3 regions of the Priestia sp. YIM B13490 genome follow, and region 3 is predicted to be linked to each of the others. Evidence: riboswitches for the same ligand, from Rfam matches in the RefSeq annotation. Region 3 holds a riboswitch; each other region holds the start of a gene.
What was found. A riboswitch is a leader RNA that binds a small molecule or an ion and turns the genes downstream of it on or off. The one in region 3 is predicted to bind cyclic di-AMP.
Positions count from the first base shown of each region.

Region 1 (6,623 bases), on a different contig from region 3:
TTGCGTAACGATTGTCCGAACAATAAAAAATCCAATAAGTATGAGCGAAACAACATATAAAATGAAGGTCATAAGCACTGCGTAGACTCTCTTCATTTTAAAAGATTGATGCAATTTTTGAACAATACCCTCAAGCGCTAATGCTGTTAATAAAGCAAACACAATCGGTAAACTGTAAGGGATTAACAAACATACGATTACTATCGAGGCGATGACCCATATTCGCTTTTTCCACATACTCTACTATCCCCCAACTAGCTAAGCTATCTCTATATTTATTGATAAAGAAAGGAACCAGTGACTGCTTTTATGTAAGAATAAAATTTGGATATATTTATACCTGATGTTACATATTATAGGGTCAATTTCCATAATAATAAAGGAATTATTATGAAAAAAGCTACTTATTCTAATTTTTTGAATAGAATAAGTAGCTTTTTAATTTATAAATTAGCCGGCTCTCATGACCTCTGTACCTTTTTTAGGGTCAAATTTGCCTTCAGATTTAGACATCACAATTGCTGCTAGTGTGTTTCCTACTAAGTTAACAACCGTACGTGCCATATCCATGATTCTGTCTACTCCAGCAATGAAGGCTAATCCTTCTGCCGGAACGCCGATTGTTCCAAGAGTAGCCAGTAATACAACAAATGATGTTCCTGGCACCGCAGCCATTCCTTTAGATGTAACCATCAATACCAGAATGAGCGTCAGCTGTTGAACGATCGTTAAATCAATACCATACACCTGCGCTAAGAATAACGCTGCAATCGCTTGATAAAGAACGGAACCATCTAGGTTAAATGTATAACCAATTGGTACAACGAACGATACGATAGCTTTTGGACAGCCCATCTTTTCAAGTTTTTCCATAATTCGCGGAAGAACTGTCTCAGAGCTAGATGTACTGTATGCTAACAACAGTTCATCTTTCATATAGCGGAATAAGTGGAAAATGTTAATTCCTGCCCATTTCGCAATTCCTCCTAATACAACAAGTAGGAAGAAAATTAACGCTAAGTAAACTAAGATAACAAGCTTTCCTAATGAAAGGAGTGAATCTAAGCCGAATTTTGAAACTGTTACACCAATTAAAGCAAATACACCAATTGGCGCCACTTTCATTACAAGGTTTACCACGTGAAACATTGCGTGAGAAACACCGTCGAAGAATTGTACAACTGGCTTTCCTCTTTCCCCAATTGCCGCTACTCCTAGTGCAAATAACACTGTAAAGAAGATAATTGCTAGCATATCTCCTTCAACAATTGACTGGAAAAAGTTTGTCGGAACAATGTGTAAGAAAGTTTCAGCCACTGACTTTCCTTCTTGCTGTTTGGATGTTTCAACATATTGTGAAATATCACTCTTCTGTGCTGAATGAATGTCTACACCTTGCCCAGGATGAAAAATATTAGCAACCAATACACCGATTATAATTGCAAAAGTCGTAATAATTTCAAAATAGAGAATGGTTTTAACGCCGAGCTTTCCGACCTGTTTGCCGCTCCCTGCTCCTGCAACTCCAACGACTAAGCTTGAGATAACAATTGGAATAACAATCATCTTAATTAATCTTAAAAATAGGTCTCCTAGCGGCTGTAGGTATGTTACTACACGCGGATCGTTAAACCAAATTACCCCTACAAGAACACCGAGGATTAATCCGGTAAAAATCTGCGTAGCCAAACCAAAACGAATTTTTTTCATAGATGTACCTCCCCAAAGATGTATGACATTTGTATATACTTTTCTGAAAAAACAAAAAAAGACTATTCTTAAGAAAGAACAGCCTTTTACTTACGCTATTTTGGGCTCTTTCTCTCAATAAAGCAAACGGGGTTAACTGTCGGATTCGGAATTGAGAGTTTCCTACCTTTTGTAAGGATTCACCCCAAGGCAGCTTTACTGCCGATAATGATTCCCCCGCTCTATACGATTAAGCTTATTATTCAGTTTTTATAAAATTAAAACGATCTATACGTTGTCATACGTTTTTTACAGTCAATAAAACTAAACAGAAGTCTTACTTTTACTTAACTTTATACTGCACAAATATTAATTTACTATTTTTCGACACGTTTTGTCAATACCCATGTTTATAAAACGCTTTCAAAAGGCGATAATATATATTTATACAAAAAAGCTATTGCAATGTTGCAATAGCTTTTTCTTGCTCTTTGAGTCTCTATTAGAAGTTTAAGGGACTAAAGAACACGCATGTTTATTTTATAAAAATACAAAATATAGAATAGCTGCTAACACAATTCGATATAGTGCAAATGGTACTAATTTGATACGATTAATTAATTTCAGGAAAAAGCGAATAGACACCAGCGCAAAAATAAAGGCGCTGATAAAACCAGCAATAAAAAACGGTAGTGCATCTGATGTGAAATACTGCCAGTTTTTAACCAATGAAAGTCCACTTGCTCCTGCCATGATTGGCACTGCCATAATAAATGTAAAATCTGCCGCTGCCTTATGGCTCATTCCAAGAAGAACCCCTCCTGAAATCGTGGAGCCTGAACGAGAAAAACCTGGCCAAAGAGCAATACATTGAAACAGTCCTATACCCAGTGCTTGTCCATAAGACATTTGGTCCACCGTCTCTACACGCGGACGTTTAGGTCCAAACAAATCTGCTAGAATCATTAATACAGCTCCGACTACTAAGCCAATTAGCACCGTATTTAAAGAAAACAAATGTTCATCAATGTAATCATCAAACAAAAGACCTAACACTCCTGCGGGTAACAGACCAACAATTACTTGCATTAAATTCAAACGATTTGTCGGTCCAATTGGAGCGGCTGGCTTTTTTCCCAATCCTAATAAATTAATGAAACGATCTTTAAAAATAACTACTACTGCTAAGATCGACCCTAGCTGAATAACAATTTTAAATGTATTAGCTACGGGAGATGAAAATAATTCTTTTGAATTTAACCACAGGTCATCCACAATAATCATATGCCCAGTTGACGAAACAGGAGCAAACTCTGTTAAACCTTCTACAATCCCTAAAATGATTGCTACAATAATTTCCCACATAAAGCTATATACCTTGCCTTTCTTTCAAATTAATAAGCTTATCGCTTCGTTTTCCATGCTCAACTATTTTCCTATTTTGACACTTGCTTTTTTATCATAATTGTTAAAACTATGAAATACAATGTGTATTTGCAAAAAGATAAGAATCTTTAATAATTTGTAATAAAAACCCTACATGCTATAACCAAAAAACAAGATATCAGCTTTTATTTGTTTTAAAAAGCAGTCGCTATGTTCGGTATAAATTCCGGGTCCTTAGCTAAAAATGAATCATCTAGACTATTTTTCTTTAGTGTGAAAAAATGACTAAATCATTATGTTTTTTCCATCCCCTTTACTGTCATCTATCATTTTAATCAACTAGTGCTTGCTTATACGACATATCCCCTAAGTAATTTGAAACTTTTTTCTCTCTTTTCTCGTATATAGTAGTATCTTTTTTAGGAGGCTTTTTACTATGAATGGAAATGTACGTACAATGAAATGGGTCACTGCTGGGTATGAAGCCTTGCTGGGAATTCCTTTAATTGGCGCGGGGATTGTTATGGGCTTTAGTTATACTCCTCTTTTTATTGGATTTATTCTTCATGCTATCACACTCATTTTAGCTAATAGACGAGGGTTATCTGCGTATGGAAACATACTAGGGATTGTTACTTCACTGGTTGCTTGGATTCCATTTTTAGGGTTTGTTATGCACATTATTACAGCTATTGTGATTGCAATCGATGCTGCTAGACAACGTTGATTGTCTAGCTTTTTTTATTTAAGGGTTGATTTTTTACCGAATGATGGTAAACTTAAGCCGTAAATTGAATAATTTAAATGTTATTTCTACTAGGGGTGTCTGATAGCTCAGACTGAGAGAAGAGTGCTATAAAACTCTTTAACCCTTTGAACCTGATTTGGGTTATACCAGCGGAGGGAAGTAGTCTTGAAAAGAATAGTATATGTTTATTCTTTTTTCGCCTATTCCATCGGGTTCTGTCTATCACAGAACCCGATTTTTTTATGGTTCGGTATAGCTACACTTTATGCGAAACCGGAGGAATATGTAATGTCAAAACAAAATGTATCAGTTTCTATGAAAAAGCCTTTTCCAAACAGTCACAAAGTATATGTCCAAGGATCCAGAGAAGATCTTAAAGTGCCTATGCGTGAAATCCATCAGTCTCCTACTACAGGATCTTTTGGGGAAGAAGAAAATAATCCCGTACGTGTATACGACACGAGTGGTGTTTATACAGATCCCTGTTATGAAATTAATTTACAAAAAGGATTACCGGCTCTGCGCGAAAAGTGGATTGCAGAACGAAACGATGTAGAAACATATCAAGGCCGTACGGTTCAGCCACAGGATAACGGTTATTATGATGGTGATCCAAGAGATCAGTACGAGCGCTTTATCACTAATCGTTTACCTTTGCGCGCGAAAAAAAATCAAAATGTAACGCAAATGCACTATGCGAAAAAAGGAATCATCACGCCCGAAATGGAATTTATCGCTATTCGTGAACAGATGGATCCTGAAGTCGTGCGTGAAGAAGTAGCAAGAGGACGTGCCATTATCCCTAATAATATCAATCACCCTGAGAGCGAACCGATGATTATCGGCCGCAAATTCCACGTGAAAATCAATGCTAATATCGGAAATTCAGCTATTCGTTCAGCTATTGAAGATGAAGTAGAAAAAATGACATGGGCAACGCGTTGGGGAGCCGATACAATTATGGATTTATCAACAGGAAAGGATATCCACACAACGCGCGAATGGATTATCCGCAACTCGCCTGTTCCTGTAGGGACTGTTCCTATTTACCAAGCGCTTGAAAAAGTAAAAGGTGTTGCAGAAGATCTAACGTGGGAAGCATATCGCGATACATTAATTGAACAAGCGGAGCAAGGTGTTGATTACTTTACTATTCACGCAGGTGTTCTTTTACGCTATATTCCTCTGACAGCGAAACGTACGACAGGTATTGTTTCACGCGGAGGATCCATCTTGGCGCAGTGGTGTTTAGCTCATCATGAAGAGAACTTTTTATATACTCGCTTTGAAGAAATCTGTGAAATCTGTAAAGCATACGATATTTCTATTTCGCTTGGCGATGGGCTGCGTCCTGGTTCCATTGCAGATGCTAATGATGAGGCACAGTTCGGTGAATTAGAAACGCTTGGTGAATTAACTAAAATTGCTTGGAAACACGATGTTCAAGTTATGATTGAAGGCCCTGGACATGTCCCTATGCACCTCATCAAAGAAAACGTAGATAAACAAATGGAAATATGCCAAGAAGCTCCCTTCTATACTCTTGGACCGCTTACAACCGACATCGCTCCAGGCTATGACCATATTACATCAGGTATCGGGGCTGCAATGATTGGCTGGTTTGGGACAGCTATGCTTTGCTACGTAACCCCAAAAGAACATTTAGGTCTGCCAAATAAAGAAGACGTTCGAGAAGGCGTTATCACCTATAAAATTGCTGCGCATGCCGCTGACCTAGCAAAAGGCCATCCAGGAGCACAAAAACGCGATAACGCGCTGTCTAAAGCAAGATTTGAATTTAGATGGAATGATCAATTTAACCTGTCACTAGATCCAGAGCGCGCAAAAGAATATCACGATGAAACACTTCCCGCTGAAGGTGCTAAAACAGCCCATTTCTGTTCAATGTGTGGACCTAAATTCTGTTCGATGCGTATTTCTCAAGATATTCGTAACATGGCTCAAGAAAATGAAAAAGATGTAAACGAAGTAAGAAAAGAAGGAATGAAAGAAAAAGCTAAAGAGTTTGTTAACAGTGGTTCAAATATCTATCAATAATGAAGTAGAACAGCTTAAAGAACAAATTAAGCAGCTTGAAAGAAAGTTATTATTTGTTCAGCAAAATTGTCAGCACATTATCGTTGAATCCTCACATTCTTCCGTAAGACGCTGCATTAAGTGTTTCTATCAACAAGAGGCAGTGGCTAGGACAAAAGTATTTTAGTTGAAGAAAGATCCGAACGATTCATCGTTCGGATCTTTTCATTGTGATGGTAAACGTAGACTTCATATCTGTAGCTGCTTTCTAGCTATTGATTCAGTTATGTCTCCATCTCTTTATCTTTTTTTGAAACGTGCTTTCAGCACGTTCTTGGCCCAATATAGTATTTTAATAATAACCCAGCCTATAAATGTACCTAGCGTATTCAAAAAGATATCATCAATATCAAATACTCGTTCCGTTAGCTTGTACTGTAAAATTTCAATTAGAAAACTGATTAAGAAACCCGTCGTAAACACTTGAATAAAACCGTCAAACCACTTCATAAACAAAGGAATAAACATTCCAAGCGGCGCAAACATCACGATATTCCCCAGTATATTTGTCAGAGTGAGCATTATATTCCCGCTGTCCCACATCAGACGGATCGTGCTAAATAAATCCAAGTTCATTGCTTTTCCGTAAACATGTTCGTTTTCCCGTATGAGAGTAGCATAAATGACCACTGCTGTATATGCAATAAATAGAATGAACATGACTTTTTTAACGATTGACCTGATGCTTACATTCACTTCAACA
Region 1 is NZ_JBHZOT010000018.1:27,589-34,211, reverse strand. It holds gene ytvI (sporulation integral membrane protein YtvI) at 1-237, opposite strand, end outside; gene ACFX4R_RS26815 (glutamate/proton symporter GltT) at 451-1,710, opposite strand; cyclic di-AMP (ydaO/yuaA leader) riboswitch at 1,817-1,956, opposite strand; gene ACFX4R_RS26810 (undecaprenyl-diphosphate phosphatase) at 2,230-3,054, opposite strand; gene ACFX4R_RS26805 (hypothetical protein) at 3,512-3,802, shown strand; TPP riboswitch at 3,884-3,998, shown strand; gene thiC (phosphomethylpyrimidine synthase ThiC) at 4,112-5,881, shown strand; gene ACFX4R_RS26795 (hypothetical protein) at 5,859-6,047, shown strand; gene ACFX4R_RS26790 (VanZ family protein) at 6,161-6,616, opposite strand.
Region 1: another riboswitch for cyclic di-AMP. It lies ahead of ACFX4R_RS26815 (glutamate/proton symporter GltT); the one in region 3 lies ahead of ACFX4R_RS24155 (Na-translocating system protein MpsC family protein).

Region 2 (6,623 bases), on a different contig from region 3:
ATTTCCGCCTTCAGCTAAAACTTTCCTTCCCGCTTCAGCAGCCAGCGGGTGAGATGCCGCTACAATTCCTTGTGTAGCACCTCGTTTCATTGAATGGTCGACACCCGGAACTTCAGCAGCAGCTGGTGTGACAACTAAACTTAAACTAAATAATGCAATAACCAACATCTTCATAACCTTCACCTGGGTCTCCTCCTTCAAATACATTATTTCACATCGTCTGAAACGATGGATTTCACAAAGAATAAATTGGTTTATTATGATATTTTTTACATATGTGTATAAATAAAAAGCAAAGTAAATCAGACCTTTGCTTTTTTTAGTTAGTCGCATGTTTAACTTTTCTCTATTCATTTACAATTATCTATATTTTCTAACAATTTATCCATAGGCTGATAGTTTCTTACTATTTTTGGAATTATGTAGACTGAACGCTCTAATAATATAGAAAATCTAGCAGTTAAGAAGTCGTTGGACTTACATGCACTTCTTAAAATTTCTACAAATATTCTTATTATTATATAAAAAGCAATTCTTTATGAAAATCAGCATATGTTTCCTAAAAACCAAAAATAAAACAGGACTTTTGATTCACCGTCCTGTTTGCAGCATGTTTTCGACTTTTTTAATATCCGCGTGAGTAGGATTGATTTCCCGGGCATAAGCGATTTGTTCTTTCGCTTTTTCCATTTCTTTTAATTGAATATAGGTTTTTGCGAGTTCGAGCGGCAGCATAACCCCTTCAAAACCAAGATCTTGGGCCCGCTGCAAGTAAGACAGCGATTTTTCGTAATTCCCTCCAAACATAAGCGGAGTTTCCCGGTATTTTATTCCTCGAACGAAATGCGCCAAGCTTGAAGATGGATTTAATGTTAATGCCTGATGAAGAGCTCTGTCCATTTCTAAATTTAATACCATTTTTTCAAAAATAATTGATTCTTCGATTTGCTTTGCTAAACAAACTGCTAAGTAACAGTACAAATCAGATGCTTGAGGTTTTTTCTTCATTTCTTGTTGAATTTCACGTTTGATCTCTTTCCACTTACCCTCTTCTAGCTGATTCATGACGTATTCTACATGTATTCCCACCACTTTGCCCTCCTTTTCCTCTTTATCATAAAGGATTTCTGCACAAATGAAAAAAGTAAGTGTTCTTCATTTTTCTCAAAAGATCGTTACCGTTAAAAAATAGGCAAATTTCTCAATCACTTAACCCAATTAGTACATAGGATATAGAGAATTTTATTAAAGGAGGTTACACATATGGGCGCAAAAGGCGGTTTTGGTTTTTCATTTATCGTTGTTTTATTTATTCTATTAGTAATCGTAGGATGTTCTTGCTACTACTAATTTTTAGAGGGGATGAACATCATTCATCCTCTTATTTCAAAAAAAACCATGCTTTCGCATGGCTACATACCGATTAGATGAATGAGTAGAGGAACTCATTGTTCGGCAATATTGAAGAAATTTTTGGTTTTTACTTCCGCCTAGTATGCCCTTTTTGACGGGGGTTATGCGCAAATAAAGTTAACGTTTAAAAGCGAAAGCCAGACGCACCTACAATAACAAGTAAAACAAATAACACAACGATTAACGCAAAATTTTGTTTTCCCACGTACCATCCCTCACTTCCTGTTATCTGCTTTTAGTGTATGCAACAGCTTGGCAAAATGTTTAGGACAGGGGTGCGGATTTTTTTAACGAGAAAAACCTTCAAATTTCGTCAAAAAAGTGAATCATATTTTTGTTTCTTTCGTTATATATAGTAAGAGATTTTTTTACTATAAAAAAGGGGGGCCTTTAATGCGCCGACATTCTAAATTGCCCATTGTTCTTGTCTTTGCCTTCTTTTTATTCATCGCAACTGTTTTGTGCGTAACCTCTTATATGTCTTGAACGTATAAATAATATAAAAAAATCGCCTCATCGAAGGCGATTTTTCTACCCCAGCATTATATCTTCATTTGGATAACGAACGGCTTCACGCTTTTGCTTAGATAATGAAAACGCAAGCGTTAATGGCCCCACTTTTCCTAAAAACATGATAAAGATAATAATCACGCGTCCAAAGTACGAAAGTTCAGGAGTTGCTCCCATCGATAAACCTACTGTTCCAAATGCAGAAACAACTTCAAACATAATTTTTACAAACGGCAGGTTTTCCGAAATATTTAACAGGAAAATGGCCCCAAATACAAACATAATTGAAATCATCGTGATGGCTAGTGCCTTAAACACGTGAAGAGGAAGAAGTCGTCTCTTTAATAGCACAATATCTTCCCGGCTTCGTAAAAATGCCCATACAGAAAAAATAATCACCACAAACGTCGTGAGTTTGATACCGCCTCCTGTTGAAGCACTTCCTGCACCAATAAACATTAACATAACCATTAAAAATATAGTGGAATCATGCAAACTTCCTATATCGATACTATTAAAACCTGCTGTACGTGTCGTTACAGCTTGAAAATAAGATGCCCACACTTTGTCTCCTAATGACAAACTTCCGAGCGTATGTGGATTGCTGTACTCCAAGAAAAAAATAAAAAGCATGGCAACCACGTTAATCGCAAACGTGCTGATGATCATAATTTTCGAATGCAGCGTTAGCTTTTTATAGGATTTTTTTACCCACATATCTGCAAGGACGGTAAACCCTAATCCACCGATAATGAACAAAAAAGAAATCGTTATGTTAATAATGGGATCTCCTACATACTGAACCAGGCTGTCAGATAATAGTCCGAACCCTGCGTTATTAAAAGCCGAAATCGAATGAAACAAGCTAAAGAACAGCCCCTTAGACCATCCGAACTCCGGAACCCAGCGTATCGCTAGAAAGATAAGTGCAACAAACTCAATTAAAAATGAAAAGATAAACAGTCTTTTAACTAGCAGGACAACTCCGCCGATGCTCGTTTGATTTAATGCCTGCTGAACGAGCATACGCTCTTTAAATCCAATTTTTTTACCTAGCATCATAAAAATCAACACGGCAAATGACATAATGCCAAGACCGCCTATTTGAATTAACAGCATAATAATCGTTTGACCAATGACGGTAAAACGCGTACCTGTATCTACGACAGCTAAGCCGGTTACTGTCATCGCGGAAGTAGACGTAAAAAGGGCGTCTACCCACCGGATGGGCTCAGTAGTAGAAACAGGCATCATCAATAGAAGAGCACCTATAATAATTCCTCCGCCAAAAATGGAGACAAGCAGCTGCGGAGGGGTGAGTTTAATGATTTGTTTTTTCATAAGTTAAACTCCTTCTTCTTCAAAACGGTTCAAATCGCGATTATGTCCGATAACAATTAGCATATCTCCTTGTTCAATTATTTCATGCGCGGTAGGCGAAATCACCATTTCCCCGTCTTTTCGCTGAAAGCCGATAATGTTGCAGCCGTACTTGGCACGAATGTTCAAATCAAACAGCGTTTTATTATGAAGTTTCTTAGAGGCCACAATTTCGACAATACTATAATCCTTTGACAGTTCAATGTAATCAATGATCTTTTCTGACACCACGTGATGAGCAATACGCTTAGCAATATCGCGCTCAGGATGAATGACTTTGTCCGCTCCTATTTTCTCCAGCACCTTTTGGTGATACATATTTACTGCTTTTACCCATACTTGCTTAACGCCCATATCTTTTAAAAGCATCGTTGCGAGCACGCTCGCTTCGATATCATCCCCAAACGAAATAAGAGCATGATCAACATTGCGAATACCTAGCCCCTTTAAGCTAGCTTCATCAATTGCATTCGCCTGCACAACATATGTAGCTGAGTTGCTAAATTTATTTACTACCTCCTGATTGCGGTCAATAGCGAGCACATCCACATCCAGATTAGCAAACTCTTCAACCAAACTGCCTCCAAAACGACCTAATCCCAATACAGCAAACTGTTTTTTCATAATGTATTTATTCCTTTCTTCAACTGCTGTGTGTTCTCTTAGCTTATACTTTTTCTAAAAAATTACATCTTTTTCTTAAAAAAAGCGCAAAAAAACACAGGAAGGCTCCTGTGTTTTTTCACACTCTTCCCCCTCAAAACGCTTGCGAAGTTAGCTGTCGGGTTCGGGTTTTAAGAGTAACCCTACCTTTTTAAGGATTCACCCCGGAGCACAATATGTGCGTAAATAATGGGTCCTCCGCTCCGTAATGGATTAAGCGATTTTTATTCAAATGTCTATGATCTATTTTTTAGAATAATCGATTCGATTCATGATACATTTCACTTCACGAAAGCTATCTTACTCCTGTGGATTTTGTCTGTCAAGATATTTTTAGGGAAGACCTCACTTGCCCTGCAAGCTGCAAAAATCGTATAAATCTAAACTGACAATCATTTTGTGAAATTGATCAAATAAATTAATAACAGCTAAAAGCTCTAACAGCTGCGTATCACTGTAAAATTTCTTTAATTGATTCATATCAGCATCCGTCAACTCCTTTGGACGCACCCGGTATACATCAATAAATCGAAACAGCAGGCGATCTTTTTCTTCCAGCTCTTTTTCTCTTAACACTTTTTGATTAAGCGTCTCATCGCCTACATATGACATGCTCATACACGTCTCACAGCCGTTAACACCTGCTAGATAAAGCCTTATTTTTTCCTTAGTCTCTTTTTCTACTATATCGCTGTTCCAAAGCGTGTCGTAAAGCTCATCATACAATCTTTTTACATGCGGAATTAAATTCAATGCTTTTTCAAAATTTGTTCCCTCTTCGTTTGCTAACAAAACTCTTGCCATTTTTCACTCACTCCTTTTTAATTATTATAGTAAGAAAAATGGAAATTTCAGATTACATATAAAACATCTTATCGACTATTACTAATCAAATGAAACGTTAATGAGAAAGAAGGTTTTCAATTGAAAATTGATGAAATTGATTTATCGATTTTGCAGGCGCTGCAGCAAAACAGCCGCCTTTCCTTACGAGAGCTAGGAAAACAAATTAATTTGTCTCCTCCTTCGGTGGCAGAGCGAGTAAGGCAGCTAGAGAGCTTTGGCGTTATAAAAGGGTATACGATTGATATTGATTATGAAAAGCTGCATTTGCCCGTGTCGTGTTTTATTGAAGTAACGATGAAAAACGGAGAGCACGAGCGTTTTAAACGATTTATTTCTCAGTATCCCTACGCTTTATTCTGTGAACGCATCGCCGGGCAAGCCTGCTTTATTACAAAGCTTCAGCTTCCTCACCTGCACATACTCGAACAATTTATTAACGAAATTACACCTTATGCCAAAACGATTTCACACATCGCCCTTTCTCACGTAGAGATGGCTCCTGCATTATTGAGTCATTTAAAAGATGAAAAGTGATTGAAACGTAACGAAAAAATCCGAACGAATCATCGTTCGGATCTTCTTTCCATTACACTACTTTTGTCCCAGCCTCTTTTATTCGTCCAACAGCATAAAAAATAACCCTCCAAAGCTGGAGGGTATAAATTTTCCGAATAATGAAAGTTTTACAACTTCATTTTATCAGGTGCCGGCATTTCTGTCTACTTAAAAATGTAAAAGAGCTCTCTATTAATAGAAAGCTCTTTTACCTGCTTGTTTTTTGAAAACAATCAATCTATATAAAAGGAAACTACCTAAGGCTGAACGTCACGTGAAACCTTGGCAGTTGATCCTGGATATACCGGTTGATATGATTCAAAACAAGTTCTTTCATCATTTCTTCTTTGACTTCTGATTCCGTTTTTTTATCTTTTTGTTTTAAAATAAGAATATAATAAACTTTACCCATTTTAATGGGCTCACTACTCTCTCCGATGTGCTGTTTTTTTAAAACATCTATAAAAGAAGGAGATAGACTTGAAAGCTTTAGATTATCAGCATTCTCTATTTTGCTCACTGTCTGGAATTCAGCATATTTTTTTTGAACGTCCTGAAGCGATGTTCCCTTTTGCAGTTCAGCCGCAGCGGCAGCGGCATCATGTAAAGTGGAAAAAGCCAGCTGCGTAAAAGATACGCGCGTTAGATCGTTTTCAATACGTTTATAGTAAGCAGTTAGTTCATCAGACGTAATTTGTTTGCGGAAATATTCTTCTAATTTAAACTGATTCGTTAGCTGGTTGGTTACATCACTGGAACGAATATTTAACACTTCATAACCTTGTTTTCTTGTATCCTCGTCATATGAGCGTTTAATTTGCTTCCACATATCCTCAACTTGTTTTTGTACTTTATCGCTTGTCTTTAGATGGGAAATTAAGATTTTTTGCATAACAAGCTGCCGCAATAACTCTTTGCGGTAGCTTGTATCATTTAGAGGAGCATCTGGATTTAAGAACCCTTCAACGGCTAAAAAACGGTTGAATTCAGCTCCTGTCACCTTGCCTCCCTCATACGCTTCCAGTTCTTTGGTAGAAGATAGCTGACTAATTTCTACAGAAGGAAACATCGTGTTTGAATGCTTCCCTCCGCAGCCGGTTAAAAATCCGAACGCTGTTAATACTGCTAGCAGCAGCTTTAACGGTGTTGAACTCATCCATTGTTATCCTGCTGTTCTGAAAGCTTCAGAGAAATAGTTTGTTTTTTTCCATTTCGATACACGTCTAATTTTACCGTGTCTCCTACTTTACGTTTTG
Region 2 is NZ_JBHZOT010000001.1:224,277-230,899, reverse strand. It holds gene ggt (gamma-glutamyltransferase) at 1-183, opposite strand, end outside; gene ACFX4R_RS01165 (tetratricopeptide repeat protein) at 592-1,089, opposite strand; gene ACFX4R_RS01160 (YjcZ family sporulation protein) at 1,264-1,350, shown strand; gene ACFX4R_RS01155 (YjcZ family sporulation protein) at 1,538-1,618, opposite strand; gene ACFX4R_RS01150 (TrkH family potassium uptake protein) at 1,945-3,264, opposite strand; gene ACFX4R_RS01145 (potassium channel family protein) at 3,268-3,927, opposite strand; cyclic di-AMP (ydaO/yuaA leader) riboswitch at 4,052-4,196, opposite strand; gene ACFX4R_RS01140 (carboxymuconolactone decarboxylase family protein) at 4,312-4,770, opposite strand; gene ACFX4R_RS01135 (Lrp/AsnC family transcriptional regulator) at 4,891-5,346, shown strand; gene ACFX4R_RS01130 (peptidyl-prolyl cis-trans isomerase) at 5,621-6,523, opposite strand; gene ACFX4R_RS01125 (S1C family serine protease) at 6,520-6,623, opposite strand, start outside.
Region 2: another riboswitch for cyclic di-AMP. It lies ahead of ACFX4R_RS01145 (potassium channel family protein); the one in region 3 lies ahead of ACFX4R_RS24155 (Na-translocating system protein MpsC family protein).

Region 3 (6,623 bases):
TGAAAAAAACCAAAATAAATGGCTCTTGAAAGTGGCATGTCAAATGAAAATCGAATCGCTAATAACAGCCCGCCTAAAAATTCAAATACAAGGGTGAAAACTAAGATTCTCTTCACTAGTTTAACAATCCCCTCGATTGATACGTTATTAAGCGATTCCTGTAACAGAATCCTTTCTTTTAAAGAAATACGTTTTCCTAAGATAAAAGCAAACAATGTGGCAAATGTCATGAAACCTAGTCCCCCAACTTGAATAAGAGCGAGGATAACTAATTGTCCAAACACAGTAAACGTTGTCCCTGTATCTACTACTACAAGACCGGTCACACAAGTAGCAGATGTAGAAGTGAATAGTGCATTGATCCATGAAAGCCCTTCTCCATTCTTAGTAGCTACAGGAAGGGTCAACAGAAATGCCCCTAATAAGATGATGAGGACAAAACCAGTCACCAATACCTTGGGAGGATCTAAAAAAAACGTTCTTTTTTTTCTCATCATAAACCCTCCTTTATTAAACGTTTTCTTCAAAATGTTTTAAACCTTGATTATCACCTATGACAATTAATTTGTCACCTTTTAAAATTGTTTCATGAGCAGAAGGGGAAATGATCATCTTGTTTTCTCTTTCAATACCAATAACATTACATCCATACTTTGCTCGTGCATCTAGATCAAACAAATTTTTGTTATGTAGTTTACGTGAAACTATAATCTCAACCAAGCTATAATCACGAGACAGTTCAATGTAATCAATAATTGTTTCAGATCCAATGTGGTGAGCGAGACGCTTCGCCATATCGCGTTCAGGTTGAATAACACGATTAGCACCTATTTTTTCTAACACTTTTTGATGATAATGATTGGCAGCCTTGACCAAAATTTCTTTGACGCCCAGTTCTTTCAATAATAATGTAGCGAGAATACTGTTTTCAATATCGTCTCCAAATGAAACAATGGCATAATCAATATTAGAGATACCAATAGCTTTTAAAGCATTTTCATCAATAGCATTTGCTTGTGCAACATATGTAGCCTTATCAGCATATTTGTTTACCACTTCCTCATCTTTATCTACGGCAATCACTTCGACATCCATTTTAGAGAATTCTTCTACTAAGGTACCTCCAAAGTTTCCTAACCCAAGTACCGCAAATTGCTTTTTCATCTTTTCTCCTCCTTTCGTAATTCTAAAAAAAGAATGAAAAACTAATATAAACTGCGAATTAAAGGATCAATCCTTCTTTTTATTAAGCTTTTAAATTTTCTAGTAAATCCCTTTATCAGAATATAAATATTTGTATAAGAAGAGTAAACAGATAAATGAAACTTATATCTTAAATTTCTCATTTAGCCTTATAAATATTCTCAGAAGAATGATTCGTTATTATTTTAAGTTCAAATGTGCAACCTAAGAGGTATAAGAAAGAAGCAAAGGAGGAGAGATGATGGAAGCTAGTGTTATGAATATTGTTCAACATGAACTATATATGATTACGATGGTGTTTCTATTTGGTTTAATAGCCATGAAAGTAGCAGAGCATATTAAGATTCCTGATGTAGCACTTTTTATGATTGTAGGAATCTTGCTTGGACCATCCGTCTTACATCTAATAACAGCACCAATTAATTCTGTAGCCTATCAATTCATTATTGTCTTAGGTTCTATTTTAATTCTATTTGAGGGTGGAAGCGCGATTCAATTGTCGATATTGAAAAGAGTATGGGTGACTATTTCTCTTTTATCCATAGTAGGAGTAGTGGTAACAGCAGCAGTTGTAGCCTTTACCGCATTTTATTTATTGGATGTGCCGATCCTATATGCCTTTTTACTCGCATCTGTTATTGCATCAACAGATCCAGCGACGTTGATGCCTGTTTTTAAACAAATTACTATTCGAGAAAAAGTCAGACAAACGGTAGAAAGTGAGTCTGCGTTTAATGATGCAACAGGCTCTATTTTAACGTTCACCTTACTAGGTGTCATTCTAGGAAAAACAGAATTATCATTTTCTTCAAGTGTATGGAGTTTTGTTCGTGAAGCAGGAGGAGGAATTTTAATTGGAGCCATCATAGGTTTCCTAGGTTCTATTTTAATCTCCGAACATAGGTGGGGACTTTTGCAGAAATATAATACCATTGTAAGTCTAGTTGTGGCCATTAGCGCTTACTTAGCAGCTGGGCTTATTGAAGCAAGTGGATTTATGGCGACCTTTACAGCAGGCCTAGTTTTAGGGAATTCTCAACCACTTTTTCGTCTTTATATTTCAGATGAAACGAATTCAACGATCTCTCACTTTTCAGAAACCTTAACTTTAATCATGAGAACTCTTATTTTTATGTTGTTGGGTACTCAAGTTAACTTTAACATCTTAGGTCAATTTTGGCTTCAGGGGATACTAATCGTTCTCGTCTTTATGTTTGTTGCAAGACCACTTACTGTCTTACTATGTACACTACCCGATCGGAAAGCAAAGTGGAGTTGGAATGAGATTGTCTTTATGTTCTGGGTTCGTGAGACAGGCGTTATTCCGGCAGCTCTTTCAGGAATGATTGTGGCAGCAAATATTAAATATGCAAATGAGATCTCATCTGTTACCTTTATTGCTATATTAGTGACGATTCTTATACAAGCCAGTACAACTGGTTACGTGGCCAAAAAGCTAGGGCTTATTTTGAAAACACCTATACATAGAACTAATTCAGAAGAAACTACCTGAACCAAAATGAGGTAGTTTTATATCTGCTACTTTGCTTAATCCTGCACACCGTTTGTATATGGACATTTTTGAAAGATAAGCCCATACCTTTATTGAGATGGGCTTTATCTATAAATAGACAAGAAACAGAGTTATATTATTCAGCTTTAGTTTAAAACTGAGAGTGTGTCAATACAATGTAATAGTATTTTATAATGTAATAGTATTTTATCGGGAGTTGTAGTAATACCATTGTACCTAAAACTTTAAGATTACTTGCTATTGTCTTGGGAATTTCACACCAGAACCACAGAAAAGATTAAATACGATTTAACCTTTCGAATTACCAAATAATTTGGCTATATTCTTATCCATAACAAATACTTCAATTCGTTCACCTGTTTTTGTACTAGTATCACTATGACTAGATAACACCTTACAACCAGTATGTTTTTCAACAATTTCTTTAAAATCTTCACTATACATTTCTCGTAGAACTTGTCTCATTTTCTTAACAAGTCCTTTCCCTACATCATGATTGATAAGGTGTTTTTCTTCGACGGTCAAAACTCCTTTGAATCGGAGCAAGATCATATCCTCTACAATGTAAGTCTTTGCCTCTTGCGGTCCGCGACCAATTAGTTCCCTTTGAAACTTAATAAATGCCTCACTTAGTTCAGTCTCTAGCTTTTTCTTAGATTGTCCCACAGTTTTCCCTCCGAAATTCCTTTTTCTTATACTAGTAAACAAAATAAAAAAGACCCGAGAAGAGGACTCTTTTTGTGGATTTTAGATACATTGAAATAAACTGTAGTCTCTAAAAACACAATCAGGAACAATCTCTCTTCAAACGCTTACGGGGTTAGCTGACGGGTTCGGGCATGAGAGTTGCCTTACTCAAATCATTGAGATTCACCCCATATGGATTAATTCCACTTTATTTTTGGTTCCCCCGTTCTTTCGAGTAAGATTCAGCGATTCAAGCTAATTCTTTTGTTAAAACATCAATTATAATAATTAATTATATTGAAATTGTAAAGGAGAATTTTTATTTTTTAAGAGAGAGGAAGTATATTATAGAGAAGCATGTCATAAGTTTAATAGTAGTAAATAAAATAAAAAATAAATAGTTATCATAAGGTACATTTTTAATTTTAAAAAGATTACGTAATTTTTTTCAACTCTCTCTTTACAAGCAAAATTTATAGTCGTATAATCAAGGCATCAAATTAAAGAAGAATATCGGCCTAGTCCTGAATATTCAGGAACGGAGGAACCAATCAATTGGGGTTAATTCTACAGATTGTAGAAGGGATGAGATTACTCTTTCGCCATCCTACCCGTCAGCTAACTTCGTCGGCTAAAGCGAAGGAGGTCAATAGACCGCCTATTTATTTCGGAGGGCTTTTTATTGTTTTTTAACAATGAAATGCTTGTTCGATAATGTATTGCAGGTCTTTTTTGTTTGCTCAAAAATTAAATACAGCTGTCTGTTAGAAAAAGAACAGGGAGACAGAATGCAAAGAGAGCTTTATGCTAGCTAGGCATTAGGTAGACCAATGAATACTTTTCTTCCACAGTTGGATTGTCTAAAGAATAATAGGACTGCTATATCTTTATCTCTAAAGATGTAGTTTTATTACCTATTGGTTTCTTTGTCATTCCACAGGGAGATAAGTAGGCATTGGTCTATTTTTTGTTCTTAGGTTTGTTTCACATTTGTATGGGAAGTAAGCAGAAGAACAAGATAATGACCAGTTAGATAAATACATGCTTGGAAGGAAGTAGGGCTGAAAAAAATACGTTTATATATAAAAACAATGGACCGTTGAATATTTACTAGATTTATAGGGTTACTTTATTTTTAAACAAATTAAGAGAAATGAAGAATGGAGAGATAGAAGTGTTTAACGACTTTGTTACGATTGGACTTTTGGTTGCAACCTTTGCTCTTTTCTGGGGATTTACTTTATTTTGTGAGAAAGCATAAGGAGGATATTGATATGCTCATACCAGCAATCATTGGAGTAGTCATGATTATTTATTTGTTATACGTACTCATTAAGCCTGAGAAGTTTTAAAGAAATTAAAGAGAATGAACAATAAGTGGGAGGAAAATAAAAATGACTATGGGACTCATACAGATAGTCGTGACTTTACTTATCATTGGTCTTCTAGTAAAGCCAGTAGGCGTCTACCTTGTGAAAGTATTTGATTATGAAAGAACAGGATTAGACCGTCTTTTCGGACCAGTAGAACGATTCATCTATCGGCTAATTGGAATAAAAGAAAAAGAGAGAATGGGGTGGAAAAAATATGTATTTGCCGTGTTACTCTCTAACTTCGTCATGCTAATGTTGATGTATATAGTTTTTAGACTGCAGAAGTACTTACCATTAAATCCCGATGGAATAGATAATATGTCTTCACCATTAGCGTTTAATACAGCAGCTTCTTTTATAACAAATACTAATTGGCAAGCTTATAGTGGTGAAAATTCACTTTCGTATTTGTCACAGATGATTGCTATTACATTCCCAATGTTTACATCAGCAGCCACAGGATTTGCTGTTGCTATTGCATTCATTCGTGGTTTAGTAGCTCGTCAAGATAATCTTGGAAATTTCTACGTTGACTTAGTGCGTTCCATTATACGTGTATTCTTGCCTTTATCTTTTATTGTAGCTTTATTCTTGGTTTTTCAAGGAGTACCTCAGACACTTCATGGTGCAGCTGATGCTACAACACTAGAAGGCGTTAAACAAACTATTACAAGAGGACCTGTTGCTGCATTAGAATCTATTAAGCATATTGGAACAAATGGTGGTGGATACTTTGGTACAAATGCCGCACATCCGTTTGAAAATCCAACCCCATTAACCAACTTTATTCATATCCTGTGTATGATGCTATTGCCTACTGCATTGGTATATGCATTTGGGATTATGATTAAAAACAAACGACAAGGATGGACTGTATTTGCAACAATGGGCATTATGTTTATAACGTTTCTTACAGTTGTTTTTATTGCTGAATATAACGGTACACCAACACTAAATGCACTGGGCGTACACGGGAATATGGAAGGTAAAGAAGTTCGTTTTGGGATTTCAGAATCAGCTTTATTTACTGCTGTGACCACCGCAGCTACGACTGGATCTGTTAACAATATGCACGATTCTTTAACTCCAATTGGTGGACTCGTCCCGTTAGCGCAAATGATGTTAAATAACGTATTTGGGGGGAAAGGGGTAGGTTTATTAAACGGATTACTTTATGTCATACTCTCTGTATTTATTTGTGGACTTATGGTTGGTCGTACACCTGAGTTTTTAGGGAAGAAAATCGAGGCTAAAGAAATAAAACTAGCTTCTATCGCCATATTAATACATCCTGTCATTATCCTTGTTCCGACAGCAATGGCCTTATTTCGCCCAGAGTCAATTGCTTCAATCCTGAACCCAGGGTTCCATGGAGTATCAGAAGTTTTATATGCTTTTACGTCAGGAGCTGCCAATAATGGTTCAGCTTTCGGAGGTCTTACATCGAATACAAACTTTTATAACATGGCAATTGGTTTAGTTATGTTATTTGGGCGATACATTGCCATTATTGCCATGTTAGCAATTGCTGGATCATTAGCGACTAAGAAGGTTGTTGCTTCAACTTCAGGAACATTTCGTACCGATACGCCTTTGTTTACTGTTATCCTAGTAGTCATCATTCTAGTTGTGGGGGCATTGACGTTCTTCCCAACACTAGCACTAGGGCCAATAGCAGAACATTTAGGAATGTTTCAGTAACATGGAACGGTAACAAATAAGGAGGATGCCTTATGGCGATTGAGAATAAACCAGTATCAAAGAATATTATCTTTCAAGCAATTATAGACGCATTTAAAAAATTGAATCCATTAGTGATGATTAAA
Region 3 is NZ_JBHZOT010000012.1:9,858-16,480, forward strand. It holds gene ACFX4R_RS24140 (TrkH family potassium uptake protein) at 1-494, opposite strand, end outside; gene ACFX4R_RS24145 (potassium channel family protein) at 511-1,164, opposite strand; gene ACFX4R_RS24150 (cation:proton antiporter) at 1,445-2,716, shown strand; gene ACFX4R_RS24155 (Na-translocating system protein MpsC family protein) at 3,026-3,403, opposite strand; cyclic di-AMP (ydaO/yuaA leader) riboswitch at 3,531-3,682, opposite strand; cyclic di-AMP (ydaO/yuaA leader) riboswitch at 3,930-4,072, shown strand; gene kdpF (K(+)-transporting ATPase subunit F) at 4,699-4,776, shown strand; gene kdpA (potassium-transporting ATPase subunit KdpA) at 4,825-6,498, shown strand; gene kdpB (potassium-transporting ATPase subunit KdpB) at 6,531-6,623, shown strand, end outside.